2 linked regions of the Stieleria varia genome follow. The protein of the gene in region 1 interacts with the protein of each later gene in a pairwise test. Links are inferred from orthologs where the notes say so. Each region holds a gene or a part of one and is shown in the gene's direction. Other genes may lie near its edges. The genes, in order: leuS and ligA.

Region 1 (7,275 bases):
CACCTCAACTATCTGTGGAACATGCGCGCGACGCAGGCTTGGCAAGAGCATTACTTGGCGGGCAAGACAGATTCGGTCACGGGACGCTTCTTCGGCACCAAACCACCCGCAGAACTTTATGACACGTCCGTCGATCCGGACAACGTCAACAACTTGGTCGACGATCCGAAATATGCCGCAGAAGTTGAGCGTTTGAGCAAGGCTCTGGACGCGTGGCAACTCGAACACTTTGACTCTGGGCTGATCCCCGAGAGCGAAATGCTGAAACGGGTAGAACAAAGCGGCAAGATGATCTACGACATCGTTCGCGATCCCAGCTTGTATGACGTCAAGGCGTACCAGCAAGCCGCAGCCGCCGCGTTGGCAATCGATCCGCAGAATCGTGCCAAGTTTTATCAGGATCTACAGCACACGGACTCCGGAGTTCGCTACTGGGCGATCGTCGGATGCTTTCTGTTGCCGCAGAAAGCGGATTTGGACATGGAGGTCATTCGAAAATCACTTGACGACGAGAGTGATCACGTCCGCGCGATGGCCGCATGGATTCTGTATCGCAGCGGAGACCAAGACGCCGCTCAGGCGTGTTGGAACGAGATGTTGCGTGAAAGCTCGTACGCATCGCTCAAGATCTTTAACATCATCGACTGGATCGGCAACGGGACACAGCCATACGAAGAAGCCATGGCGGCGTGCCAATACAGCCACGGCGGCTACGTCGATCGGATGAAGGAGTACATGAAGATCAGCAGCAAGCCGCCGGCAAAAACGAAGGGCAAGTCGAAAGCCAAGGCGAACTGAGAGTGTCGTTGACTCTTTGCGGTCGTTGACTCTTTGCGATTGGGATGCTCAGTGAACAACAGCCGTCATGGCCAATTGGCCGAGCGGCCTTCGACAAATGCACGGATGCCTTCGTTAGCGGCGTCGGTGGTACAGGCCGCGGCGCTGTCGGCGGCGACGGCCGAGAGTTGCGTCAACAAGGCTTCTCCGACACTTTCGTTGAGCACACGTTTGGTCGCTTGCAGGGCTTCCCGGGGGGCTTGGCCGCATCGCTGTGCCCACCGATTTGCCGCGACCCAAACTTGCGATGAGTCGACGACCTCACTGGTCAAGCCCATCGCATCGGCTTGAGCGGCACTCATCTCGGCATCGCTGAGCATCATGCGCGCTGCGATCGCTCCGCCGAATCGAAACGACATCAGGGCCGCAGTCGCGCCGCCGACCAATCCTCTTTGGACGGCGTTGGAGCTCAAGGTCGCGCGGTCGCTCATCACGAATAGGTCGCAAGCCAGCACCAGCGAGAGCCCCGCGCCGATCGCCTTTCCATCGACCGCTGCGACGATCGGTTTGGGGAAACGCAGCATCTGTTCCAGCAATTCGGTCAGTTCTTTCCAGATGGTGTGCCACTGGGCCATCGCTTCGTGTCCAGGCAATTGCGAGATTTCTGAAAAAACCTTGAGATCAACACCAGAGCAGAAATGGTCCCCGGCGGCGCTCAGCACGACCGCACCCACACGTTTTTCCTGGTGCACATCCGAGAACGCTTGTTTCAAATCCGCCACGAGTTGCGGGTTCAGCGCGTTGTGCGATTCTGGACGATCCAAGACCACCGTGGCGACGTTTTCGTGGACTTTGACGCGTACGTTCTGCATGGTTCGGAGCGGACGGTGGGCGGCCGCGAAAAAAAGGGGGAGGTTTGTAGTTTGTCCGGTCATGGTATCGTACCGCCTTGACGCACTGATCTGGACAGGACCCCACGAAAATTCAACCCCAATCATGACGCCATTTGAGCCCTTTCCCGACGTTCCGACACTGCAATCCGCCTTGGTCAACGATTTTTGTGCGTTGGCTCGCCGCTGTGTGGAGGCCAACGGGACGTTCAACGTTTCGCTCTCGGGCGGATCAACGCCCAAGGTCGTGTATGAGCGACTTCGGGACGAGGATTTGCCATGGGCCAGCATCCATTGGTTTTGGGGCGATGAACGAAATGTGCCGCATGACCACGAGGACAGCAATTGCCGGATGGTCCATCAAGCCTTGTTGGATCACGTACCTGTTCCGTCTGGAAATGTCCATCCGGTTCCGGTCCAGGTGAATGATCCCGCGGCGGCGGCCTTAGAATACGATCAAACTCTGCGCGAACATTTTGCCGGGCAACTGCCGTCTTGGGATTTGGTGTTGTTGGGGATGGGCGACGACGCTCACACGGCTTCGTTGTTTCCCGAAACACAAGCGTTGCAGTGCACCGACAGGCTGTTTGTCGAAAACTGGGTTCCGAAATTTGATGCCTTTCGTTACACGCTGTGCGCCGACGCGATCAATTCCGGACAGAACATCTGGTTTGTGATCACGGGATCGGCCAAGCAGGCCGCCATGCGTCAAGTCTTGTCAACGAATCACCAACCTCACTTGTATCCCTCTCAATTGATCAAACCGACTCAGTGGTACGTTTCGGCGGACGCGGTTCCCGCATAAGAGCCGCGGTACGCGCATAAATGCATCGTGTTGATGCCGTGCCATCGCTGTGTTGACTTTCATTTGCAACCTTTCCTTTTCATTCACACCCTCAGATGCCTCGCTACAACCCCGCAGAAATCGAACCACGTTGGCAAGCCTACTGGGACGAGAACAATACTTTTGCGACACCGGAGATGCCCGGTACCAAGAAACGCTATGTGTTGGACATGTTTCCCTATCCCAGTGGCGACGGCCTCCACGTCGGGCACCCTGAAGGCTACACGGCGACGGACATCGTCTCACGGTTCGCTCGCATGCGAGGCGAAAGCGTGCTGCACCCGATGGGATTTGACGCGTTCGGTTTGCCGGCCGAGGAGCATGCGATCAAGACCGGAGAGCATCCGCGGATTCAGACGCAACGGAACATCGACAATTTCACACGCCAATTGAAGATGCTGGGTTTCAGCTATGACTGGGACCGTGTCTTGGCGACGACCGACGAAGACTACTTTCGCTGGACGCAGAAGATCTTTTTGGTGCTCTTTGATACTTGGTTCGACGCCGAATCCCAAAAAGGGCGCCCGATCGATGAATTGCCCATCCCCGCTGAAATCAGTGCGGCGGGCAGCGATGCCGTCGAAACGTACAAGAACCAGCACCGCTTGGCCTATCAAGACGACGCGTTGGTCAACTGGTGTCAAGAGCTGGGCACGGTGTTGGCCAACGAGGAAGTCGTCGATGGCAAGAGCGAGCGTGGCGGATACCCGGTCAAACGGATCCCGCTGCGACAGTGGATGTTGCGGATCACGCACTACGCCGAACGCCTGTTGAGCGGACTGGATGATTTGGATTGGCCGACCGGGATCAAGAAACTGCAGCAGGATTGGATCGGCCGCAGCACCGGAGCTGAAGTCGACTTTTATACCGGCCCGGAATCGGAGTTTGATCGCTGGAAAGCTCAACGCAGTGAGTTGGGCTTTCCCGAACAACCCGGCGACTCCGCGTTGCGTGTCTACACGACCCGGCCGGACACCTTGTTCGGCGCCACCTACATGGTGATCTCCCCCGAACACCCGCTGGTCGACGCGTTGACCAGCCAGCAACAAGCAGCGGAGGTAGCAGCGTATCGCGAAAAAGCATCGTTCAAGAGCGACCGCGAACGCACCGAGGGCGACAAGGTCAAAACGGGTGTGTTCACCGGCTCGCACGCGATCAACCCGGTCAACGGCACACCGATCCCGATCTGGGTTGCGGATTACGTATTGGCCGGGTACGGCACGGGAGCCATCATGGCGGTCCCGGCGCACGACGAACGCGACTTTGAATTCGCGGTGCAGTTTGATTTGCCCGTCATCGCCGTGGTGGAGCCGGACGCAGATGATCCCAACCGCGATGCGATCTTGGCGGGCAAAGCGTGCTTTGCCGCACGAGGCCGCGCGATCAACAGCGGCAGATTCGACGGCAAGACGACCGACGAAGTCAAAACGGAGATCACGAGTTGGTTGAGCGAATGCGGGCAAGGCAGCGAAGCGGTCAATTACAAACTGCGTGACTGGTTGTTCAGCCGCCAGCGTTTCTGGGGCGAGCCCTTTCCGATCTTGCATGAGTTGGACGCCGACGGAAATCCGACCGGTCAAATGCGTGGCGTGCCCGACAGTGATTTGCCCGTGCGTCTGCCCGACCTGGAGGATTTCAAACCGCACGGTCGACCGGAACCGCCGTTGGCTAAGGCCGACGATGACTGGTTGTACGTCACCATCGACGGTAAGCGTTACCGCCGCGAAACCAATACGATGCCACAGTGGGCCGGCTCCTGCTGGTACTACTTGCGATACATCGATCCCAAGAACTCCGACGCATTAGTGGACCCGGAGAAAGAAAAAGCGTGGATGCCGGTCGACTTGTACGTTGGTGGAGCCGAACACGCCGTGTTGCACCTGTTGTACTCGCGGTTTTGGCATAAAGTCCTGTACGACCGTGGCTACGTCAGCACACCGGAACCCTTTGGTCGATTGGTCAATCAAGGAATGATTCTCGGGGAAGTCGAATTCACCGGATATTTTGACGAGAGCGGAAACCCAGTCTCGGCCAAGAAAACGCGAAAGAACGAACAGGGTGAGCGGGTCACGGCGGATGGATCGATCGTGGAGCTCAAACGAGTCAGCGAAGACGACGTGGAAAAGAAGGGCGAAGGGTTCGTGTTGAAGTCAGACCCGTCGATCAAAATCGAGAGCCGCGCGCACAAGATGTCCAAGAGTCGTGGCAATGTTGTCAATCCAGACGTGGTCGTCCGCGACTACGGTGCCGACGCGCTGCGACTGTATGAAATGTTCATGGGACCACTGGAAGCCACCAAGCCGTGGGCGATGGCCGGTGTCGGGGGAGTACGCAGTTTTCTGGATCGCGTTTGGCGAATGGTCGTCGACGATCGCGAAGATGAGTTCACGCTGCAATCAGCGTTGACCGATGAGCCTTGCGACGATGAACAGAATCGCGTGTTGAACTTGACCATCAAGAAGGTCACCGAAGACACCGACGCGATGAGCTTTAACACCGCGATCGCTCGGATGATGGAGTTCACCAACCATTTCACACGCTGCGAACAGCGACCCAAGTCGGCGATGCGAACTTTCCTGATCCTGTTGTCGCCCTACGCACCACACTTGGCGGAGGAGCTTTGGCGTGCTTTGGGAGGAACCGAGTCGATCTCCTTGGAGGCTTGGCCGCAATGGGACGAAGCCGCATTGGTCCAGGAGACGATCGAAGTTCCGGTGCAGGTCAACGGCAAGGTGAAGGCCAAGATCCATGTCCCGCCAGAGGCCGGAAAAGACGCAATGATGGAAGCTGCCTTGGCGGACCAGCGTGTCCAGTCACTGCTGGAGGGCAAGCAGATTGTAAAACAAATCGCGGTGCCCGGTCGCTTGGTGAATTTCGTGGTCAAATAAGGATGCCAATGGTTTCCCGGCCTGACGTTCGTCGATTAGGTTAGTTGATCACCGCTTCCGTTCGACACACCACCAGCACACCGCGACTCATACGCGACTTTCCGATGCCCTACTCAGCGACGGCCCTCTCCTCGATCCTGCGTTCCCCAACGCGGATTTTGGCGGTCGTGCTGCTGGTGGTTTTCGTCGCGGAAGTCGGGGTGATGTTTGTACTGCCCTACATCATGCCGTCATTTTTCGGCGAGTCGGGTAGAGCATTCTTGGATGCGGTCATGCTGACTCTGATTTGCGCACCCGTCCTGTGGTGGGTCATCATCGGCCCGCTGCGACGCGTCGCCGTTCAGGAACACTTGCGAAGCGAGACCATCGTCGCCAACGCCAGCGAAGGCATCCTGACGTTTGATTCCAACGGACGTATTTTGTCGTGCAATCGAGCCTGCTCGGAATTGTTCAGCATCCCCGCGGATGCTGTGGTTGGTAGCTCCACTAAACGCTTGATGCCTGGGATTCCGCAAAGCCTGGAGAACTTGCCTCGTGATTTCAGATCAACGTTCCAGGATGCCAGTGGCCAGTCGTTTCCGATCCAAGTCTCCATCAGTGAGTACCCATCGGAGTTGGGGCAATTGCGCATCGCAATCATTCGCGACTTGACCCAGTCCGAACAAGCCGAACAGGAACGGTTGATGATGGCTCGCGAAACGGAAGCTCTACGTGCTCAGCAGATGACCACGTTGGCTCAACTCGCAACCGGCGTCGCACATGAAATCCGCAATCCGTTGACATCAATCAAGATGCTGATTCAAGTCAACCGCAGCCTATTTGCCGAGGAAGGATTCCCGACGGACGATCTGGAATTGGTCGAACAAGAGATTCGTCGGATGGAGCGATCCGTCAACAGCTTGCTCGACTTTGCCCGCCCTGAAAAAGGGGAGACAAGCAAGTTCTCGATTCAGCACGCCATACATAACGCCGTTAAACTGATTGACGGACGGTGCAAGTCGCAGAGTGTCACACTTCGGCTCCACTGCCCCAGCGATCCGATCCTGATTTGGGGAGACGCCTCGCAAATCCAGCAACTGATGTTGAATCTGACCCTCAATTCGCTCGACGCCATGCCCGAGGGAGGAGACCTGGAGATCAAGGTCTCGGCAAGCGAACAAGAAGTTTGCGTCCACGTTGCCGACACCGGAACCGGAATCAGCGACTCGATGCTGCCAAAGCTTTTTACTCCCTTTGCCACCAGCAAACCCAATGGCGTCGGTCTCGGTTTGGGAATCTGTCGTCAGATCGCGGAATCACATCGCGGAACCTTGACGGGAGCCAACGGTTCCACCCAGGGAGCTGTGTTTCAACTGACACTGCCGATCGCGTCCGAAGGCAGCGGCGATGGACAGTCGTCGCCGTCGAGTTCCGCAGACAGTGACAAATCATCCGGCGAGGAATCATGCAAAGCCTGTTAGTCATCGACGATGAAGCGTCCATATTGAAGGCGTTCGAACGCGCCTTTGGAAGTGATACGACGACGGTTTTGACGGCAAGCAGTGGTGCTGAGGGGCAGGCTCTCTTTGTTCAATCCAAACCCGACGTCGTTGTCCTCGACTTGAGTCTGCCAGACACCAACGGCATCGAGCTGTTTACTCGCTTGCGTGAAATCGATCCACGCGTTCCCTTCATTTTTATCACCGGGCATGGGACGGTCCAATCGGCGATCGAAGCCACCAAGTTGGGAGCGTATGACTATCTGTTCAAGCCGCTGGAACTGGATGAAATCCGTAGCTTGCTGGAGAAGGCATTCAACCTGAGCCGTATGGTGAGGGTTCAACCGGTGCTGTCGGATGACGGGCAATCGCATGATGCGCTCAGCGACGCGATTGTC
Region 2 (6,809 bases), 5.7 Mb from region 1 along the record:
GGCGACATCGGCCACCCGTGAGCGAACCAAACGGCCGTAGCGATCGACAAAGGTCTGCCAAGCGCCGGCGTCTCCGCGCAATAGATCCTCCACCAGCAGTCGATCTGCGGCGTGGGGCGGTGTCGCGACGGTGGAGGTGACGTCGGTTTCAGGCAAAATCCAGTTCAGTTCCCTTGGTCGGTCGAAACAGTCGACAGATCCATCAGTGGCAGCCCGACGGCAATTTCTTACATCAATCTGAAAAGATTTTCCCAGTTTACCCCGGCAGCACTCCTCTGGGGTCTCCCTGAATTGTCAGCGTCGCTCGTCTGGGCAATGATGTTGCCTGCTCCGAACTGCCTCCTCTCCGCAACGGCCAAGCTCCCATGTCCTCACCCTCGAAACGCATCGAAGAACTTCGCCGGGAAATCCGCAGGCTGGATCACCTGTACTACGTCGAGGCAACGCCCGCGGTCAGCGATCTGCAGTACGATCGGATGCTGGAGGAACTGAAGCGTCTGGAGGAGCAGCATCCCGAGTTGCGATCCGAGGACTCGCCCACCCAACGCGTCGGTGATGCGCCGGTCGAACATCTCAATCAAGTCGAGCATCGTGTCCCGATGTTGTCGATCGACAACACGTACAGCCGAGAGGAGCTGGCGGCCTACTTCACGCGGACGGAAAAACTGCTCGAGGGTGAATCGATCGCTTGGGTGATGGAGTACAAGATCGACGGGGTCGCCGCATCGGTCCGCTACGAAAACGGTGTGATGACCCAGGGCGTCACTCGCGGCAACGGCAGCGTCGGCGATGACATCACGCACAACGTACGCACCATCCGCGACCTGCCGCTCAGAACCACCGGCGAGTCCGCCCCCCCGGTCCTGGAGGTGCGTGGCGAAGTCTACATGACCAACGAAGACCTGGCGGATTTGAACGAGCGTCAAGTCGCGGCGGGACAACCGCCCTACAAGAACACTCGCAACGTCACCGCCGGCACCATTCGTTTGCTCGACCCGGCCATCGCCGCTCAACGTAACTTGAGGTTCTTTTGCCACGGCGTGGGCGAAATCGACGGGCTTCAGTCCAGCGACCACATGTCATTCTTAAACGAAGTCGGTGAGCTGGGCATCCCGCCCACACCCAACGTGCAACTGCTGGCAGATTCCAAGGCGGCACTGGACGCAGTGGCAAAGCTTGAGCTGGAAATGCCCGACCTGCCCTTTGAAGTCGACGGGATCGTATTCAAGGTCAATGACTTTGCTCAACGAGAACGACTGGGCATGCGAAGCAAGAGTCCCCGCTGGTTGATCGCCTACAAATTCGAACGCTACGAAGCCACAACGACCCTGGAACACATCAGCGTCCAAGTCGGCAAGACGGGCACGGTCACTCCCGTCGCGCACCTGACTCCCGTCGACATTGCCGAAACGACTGTCTCTCGCGCATCGCTGCACAACGCCGATGAAATTCAGCGTCTGGACGTCCGTGTCGGAGATGTGGTCGTGGTGGAAAAAGCGGGCAAGATCATCCCCAAAGTCGTGCGTGTCGAAAAGCACCTTCGCAAAACCGAACTGGAGCCCTTTCGCTTCCCCACTCATTGTCCCGAATGCGACACGCCGCTGTCGCGTGACGAAGGAGGCGTTTACATCCGTTGCTCCAACCCAAGTTGCCCGGCGCAATTGCGTCAGCGGTTGATCTATTTCGGCAGTCGACCCGGAATGGATGTCGATGGTCTTGGCGAAGAGTTCGTGGACTTGCTGATCCAGCGAGATTTGGTCAGCAACTATGCCGACCTGTATCGCTTAAGCGTCGATCAAGTCGCCCAGTTGGACTGGCTGAAGCAACGCAAGGGCAAGGACGGTGCAATGGTCGACGTGAAGGTCGGCGAAAAGAATGCAGCCAACTTGATCAACGGGATCGAGGCCAGTCGAAAACGCGGCCTCGCACGTGTGCTTTCATCCATTTCCATCCGCCACGTCGGTCCGCGTGTCGCCCGGATCATCACGGGCAAGTACGAGACGCTGGAAAAGCTTCGCGGTGCATCAGTGGAGGACTTGGCCGGCATCCATGAGATCGGCGATGCGATCGCGAAAAGCCTGCATGAGTTTCTGCACAGCGATTACGGGCGAGAAACGCTCGACCAATTGGCCGAGGTCGGAGTCGAACTGTTTGATCCGGAAACACCTCAAGACGCGACCGGTGGTCCCCTGTCGGGCAAGTCCGTGGTCGTTACCGGAACACTGCAGCACTACAAACGCGACGAGATCAAAGCCCTGATCGAAAAACTCGGCGGACGCGCCTCCGGCAGCATCAGTAAGAATACGGACTTCCTCGTCGCCGGAGAAAAAGCAGGCAGCAAACTGGACAAAGCCAACCAGTTGGGCGTCCAAGTTCTCACTGAAACTGAGTTTCAGCAATTGGTCGACGAAAGTACGTCGGACTTGCAAGGTTAATATGTTGCGGGCGAGTCAGGCTAGAAAGCCTGACGTACGGATCGCATAGGGTTGTTTTTTGCGTAACGCAAGATCGAATGAACTTGGAGCCCGAATGCCGCAGGTCTCGGTAATTGTGGTACCGTTGGTGCTCATCCGTTCGGGTCACCCACGTGGGGCGATGGGCACAATAACATATTCTGAAAATCGTCTCGGCGTTCATCACCAACTCAGCCGCTCCTGACTCATGGCTTCATCGCTCACCAAACCGCTCCTCTTCTTCGCACGTGAATGAATCATGTCTGTACCCATCGTCGCCCTAATTGTCGGCATCGATCATTGGCTCAAAGAAGACCTGCACAAACTCAAAGGCGCCGTCAATGACGCCCGGTTGATGCAGCGTGTCCTGCAAGATCGCTTCGGGGCGACCGATGAAAACGTCCGCATGTTGCTCAATGAAGAGGCAACGCGAGAGGGAATCACGAAAGCCTTTCAAGAACACTTGATCGATCGAGCCAAATCTTGGAGGGACGCCAATTCTGGGGAACCGTCACCCGCGTTCGTTTTCTTTTACGCCGGTCACGGTAGCCGAGCGACCGACCCGACGGGGACGCAACCCGATGGCAAAGACGAAACCATCGTTCCCTACGATAGCCGTGTCGGCGAGGTCTTTGACGTCAAGGACTGGGAGATCGGTGGATGGCTCGATCAACTGACTCAGTACACCGACAACGTCACCGTGATCATGGACTGCTGCAACTCCGGCAGCGGGACTCGTGACATCGATGAACCGGGCACGGCACGGGTTTGCGAAGCCGACGAGCGTCCTCAGCCGACCGGCCGACCGATCAGCGACCAGCCCAAAACCGAATCGGTCTCTGTCGACGTGGATAACGACAACGAAATAGACGACGAGCACGCAACGACTCGTGGTTCATCAGATGATCAGCCCGCCACAGGCAGTGGATCAGGTTCGATCGATCGATACGTCGCCTTTGCCGCCTGCCGCAGCTATGAAGCGGCCAAGGAGTACACGGTCAAGAAAGAGGAGAGCAAATTCGAAGACAAACGTCGCTACAAGCAGGGCGCGTTCACTTGGCTGTTGGCCAAAGAGATGATGAAGCTGCCACCGGACGAAAAGATCACCTATCAAGAACTGTTCGAACGGGTTCGATACCAAGTCCATCGCATGTATCGATCTCAGATGCCGCAGTGCGAAGGCGACCGCAATCGGCTGCTCTTCGGCGGCGTCCGCGTCACCCGTGACCCCATGGTGACCGTCATCGAATCGGGCAAGAACGGTATTTGGATCGACGTGGGTGCCGCCCACGGTTATAGCGTGGGTGCAAAGTTCAACGTCTACCCAGAGAACACGCGAACGGTTGACGCAAATACTCTTCCGATCGCGACCATGACGGTGGCGGCGACCCAAGCCGTTCGCAGTCTGTGCACCAGCGACGATGACCGCCAGATTCCGGAACTCTCTCGCGCAGTCATCATCGGATCGCCATCGTCGCTGTCCCCCAGCAACGTGTTCATCGAGGCCGACGATGAATTCGTGCAATCGGAGATCACCGATCGCTTGGCTCAGCAGGACATCGCGGGTTACATCACGATCACTGACGACAAAGACAACTCGGACTTTCGCATCGGTGTGTCCAAAGACGGCGACAACGTCACCCTGCGTGATCGAGCCGGCAAGCTCTTGGTCACGCCGACCAGTGTCGACGAACTGGATCTGTTGGCCGCTGATCTGTCAGGTCTGTGCCGCTATCACAATGTGTTGCAACTGGAGAACCGTTCCACCGAGACCCATTTGCAAGGCAAGGTCACCGTCGAGATCCATGCGATCGACGACGACCCCACTGCGATCGTGCCCAATGCGACCATGGGCGCGGAGGACGACAAGAACAACGGACGTCGCGTGCTGGGCATCAAGCCCATCGAAAAGACCGTCGACGGGATACCCATCGTTCCGATCGATGCCCCCATCGCGATCGGCATCACCAATCACTCCGATGAACCGCTGTACTGTGAAGTCATCAGTTTTGGCTACGACTATGCCATCGTTCCGTTGATCAGTTTGACCAGCGGCGGATCACTCAAGCGTGTCATGCCCGGCGGAACCATCTGGCTGGGGCGAGACGAAAATGGACTGAAACTCAAGTTCCGCTGGCCCAAGGACCCTGACGCCAAGAAATACTTTGTCGAGGGTCGCGAGTTTCTCAAGGTCATCGCGACCAAGGATGAACCCAACTACCTGATGCTGCAACAAAACGGACTCAGAGTTCCCTACCAGAAGGAAGAAGGCACACGAGCCAGCGGCGGTTCTGATCTTGATCAACTGTTCAATCAAGCCATGGCGGGTTCTCGGGCGCTCGGCCTGGAAGCGGAAAAGACGATCAAGCACGACTGGACCACGAGCGACCTGGAGTATTTGATCGTTCGACCGGATGACCAACGCAGTCAATCCATCCCGGCAGGCAAGAGTACGGACCTGGATCAGTTTGACATCACCGTCACAACACCCAAGAGCCTGTCCTGTGAAATCAAAGTCCTGACCGAGCAGGAGACCACACGATCGACGCAAGCGGAATCGATTAGTCGCCCGACCGCAATGGTGTGGAACACCGACACCCTCATGCCGGTCACCGTGACCACCCGCAGCAGCACCGCTCCCGAGGGCGTCGCCATCGAGATCAACGCGGACGCGTCGGACTTGGACTCGCTGTCACCCGATTCGCCGCTGACGTTGGAACTCAACGGAGAGGAAGACACAGAGGGCACACTGATGGCCGTCGCATGGGATGGCCAAACAGCCATCCCCGTTGCGGTTTCGAAAGATAATCGACTGGAGATCTCGTGGTTGCCACATACCGCGGTGCCCGCGGCAGGCTCTGCCGATCAAGATGAGTCCCAGGAAACCACTCGCAGTTTGCTGCGGACGATCAAATTGTATTTGTTCCGGAGTGTCAAAATCCCGTCGCCTGAACTAGGACTCCATCATGTTCGATTCGTCCCGACCGAGCGAGTTGCAACGGAGCCCTTGAGGACTCAAGAACGCACCGAGTCGATCTCCTCAGGGGAGGTTCGCTATCGCCCCGTCACTGCCCAGCAGCCACAGTCGGGGCAACGCGTTGCTGTTCTGGTTCACGGTTTTGCATCTGACAGCAAGACAATCCTGACAGAGCTATCTATTCTGATTGGTCCCCAGTTGTCTCGGTACGATCACGTGTTGGCATTCGATTACGAAAGCTACAACACGCCAATTTCCGAAAACGGAAAGACGCTGGCGGAGCAATTGACCGAAGCGGGGATGAACGCCGATGACGGGATCGAACTCGATGTCTTTGCGACTTCCATGGGTGCCTTGGTCGCCAGATCGATGGTCGAGCAACATGGCGGTGGTGCCTTTGTCGATCGCTGTTTCTTGGCGGGGCCGCCCTCTGCTGGCAGTCCTGCGATCCGCGCCAAGATGGCGGTGCCGCTGTTGGCCGCCACGATTGTCAACTTGGCCTGCCCTGCGATCGTCAACAGCTTTCTCAACGCAGGCATTCGCAAAATCGAGCGAGACGCGGTCGGGCTGAACGACATGTCACCCGGGTCCGATTTCCTCAAGGCACTGCACAAGGCTGGCAAACCGGATTCCACTCGTTACTGCATTCTGGCCGGCAATTTTGACCCGTCGCGGATGGCCAACCCCTGGACTCGGTTGCTGGCGACCACGGCCGACGTGGCTCTGAACCTATTTTTTGCCGACAATCACGACCTGATGGCGAGCACCAGCAGCATCACGACCGTCAACGGCAAGAATATCGAGATCGCGACGGTGCCCTGTCATCATTTTCAGTATTTTCAGACTCCAGAGTGCGGCAGTAAGCTGGAATCCTGGCTCGGAATGTGAGACACTCTGGGCGATTCGATGCCGGTGGCCAGAAGTCTTCGTACCCTTGCCCGTTGTGATCACTGAAATGTTACGCATCCAGATCCCACTCGCTGTCTTGGTTTTGACCTTGGTATCAGCGATCTCCCCGCCGGCGTACGGCGGAATCGTGCTGGACTACAGCAACGACCAAGCCAATGGGGACTTCTTTGGCAACAACCCAACCGCCAAGAATGCGTTGGAAGCCGCCGTGGCGGACATCAACGCTGTCCTGAATCTCAACCTCGGCGCGATCACCAATGACGTGGCCACTGGCACCAGCGGCGGTGGGTCGACGGAACTCAACTTTGATTTCAGGTATTCGTACACCAACCCGTCCACCGGAGCATCGGTAAACATCGCGGATACCACGTTGCCCGCCAACGAGATTCGCATCTTTGTTGGTGCTCGTAACCTGGGAGGGACGACGTTGGGTCAAGGTGGGCCGACGGGTTCGGGTATCAACATCTCGG

Evidence for each region.
Region 2: the proteins of leuS (region 1) and ligA interact in binary tests that used the Escherichia coli proteins (3 or more experiments, as listed by UniProt). The link is inferred for Stieleria varia from one-to-one orthologs.

The regions. Positions count from the first base shown.
Region 1 is NZ_CP151726.1:6,005,643-6,012,917, reverse strand. What follows is about bases 2,234-5,599. They hold leuS (leucine--tRNA ligase), read left to right. Parts: upstream 2,234-2,567; coding sequence 2,568-5,399; downstream 5,400-5,599. Other genes in these bases: Pla52nx_RS20340 (sensor histidine kinase), read left to right, coding at 5,444-5,599; pgl (6-phosphogluconolactonase), read left to right, coding at 2,234-2,472. Outside these bases: Pla52nx_RS20360 (sulfatase-like hydrolase/transferase), read left to right, coding at 1-798; Pla52nx_RS20355 (enoyl-CoA hydratase/isomerase family protein), read right to left, coding at 864-1,649; more of pgl, read left to right, coding at 1,774-2,233; more of Pla52nx_RS20340, read left to right, coding at 5,600-6,859; Pla52nx_RS20335 (sigma-54-dependent transcriptional regulator), read left to right, coding at 6,844-7,275.
Region 2 is NZ_CP151726.1:334,014-340,822, forward strand. Bases 1-2,900 are described here. They hold ligA (NAD-dependent DNA ligase LigA), read left to right. Parts: upstream 1-365; coding sequence 366-2,435; downstream 2,436-2,900. Other genes in these bases: Pla52nx_RS01295 (RNA polymerase sigma factor), read right to left, coding at 1-156; Pla52nx_RS01305 (caspase family protein), read left to right, coding at 2,713-2,900. Also shown: more of Pla52nx_RS01305, read left to right, coding at 2,901-6,318; Pla52nx_RS01310 (PEP-CTERM sorting domain-containing protein), read left to right, coding at 6,386-6,809. UniProt on the Escherichia coli protein: DNA ligase that catalyzes the formation of phosphodiester linkages between 5'-phosphoryl and 3'-hydroxyl groups in double-stranded DNA using NAD as a coenzyme and as the energy source for the reaction.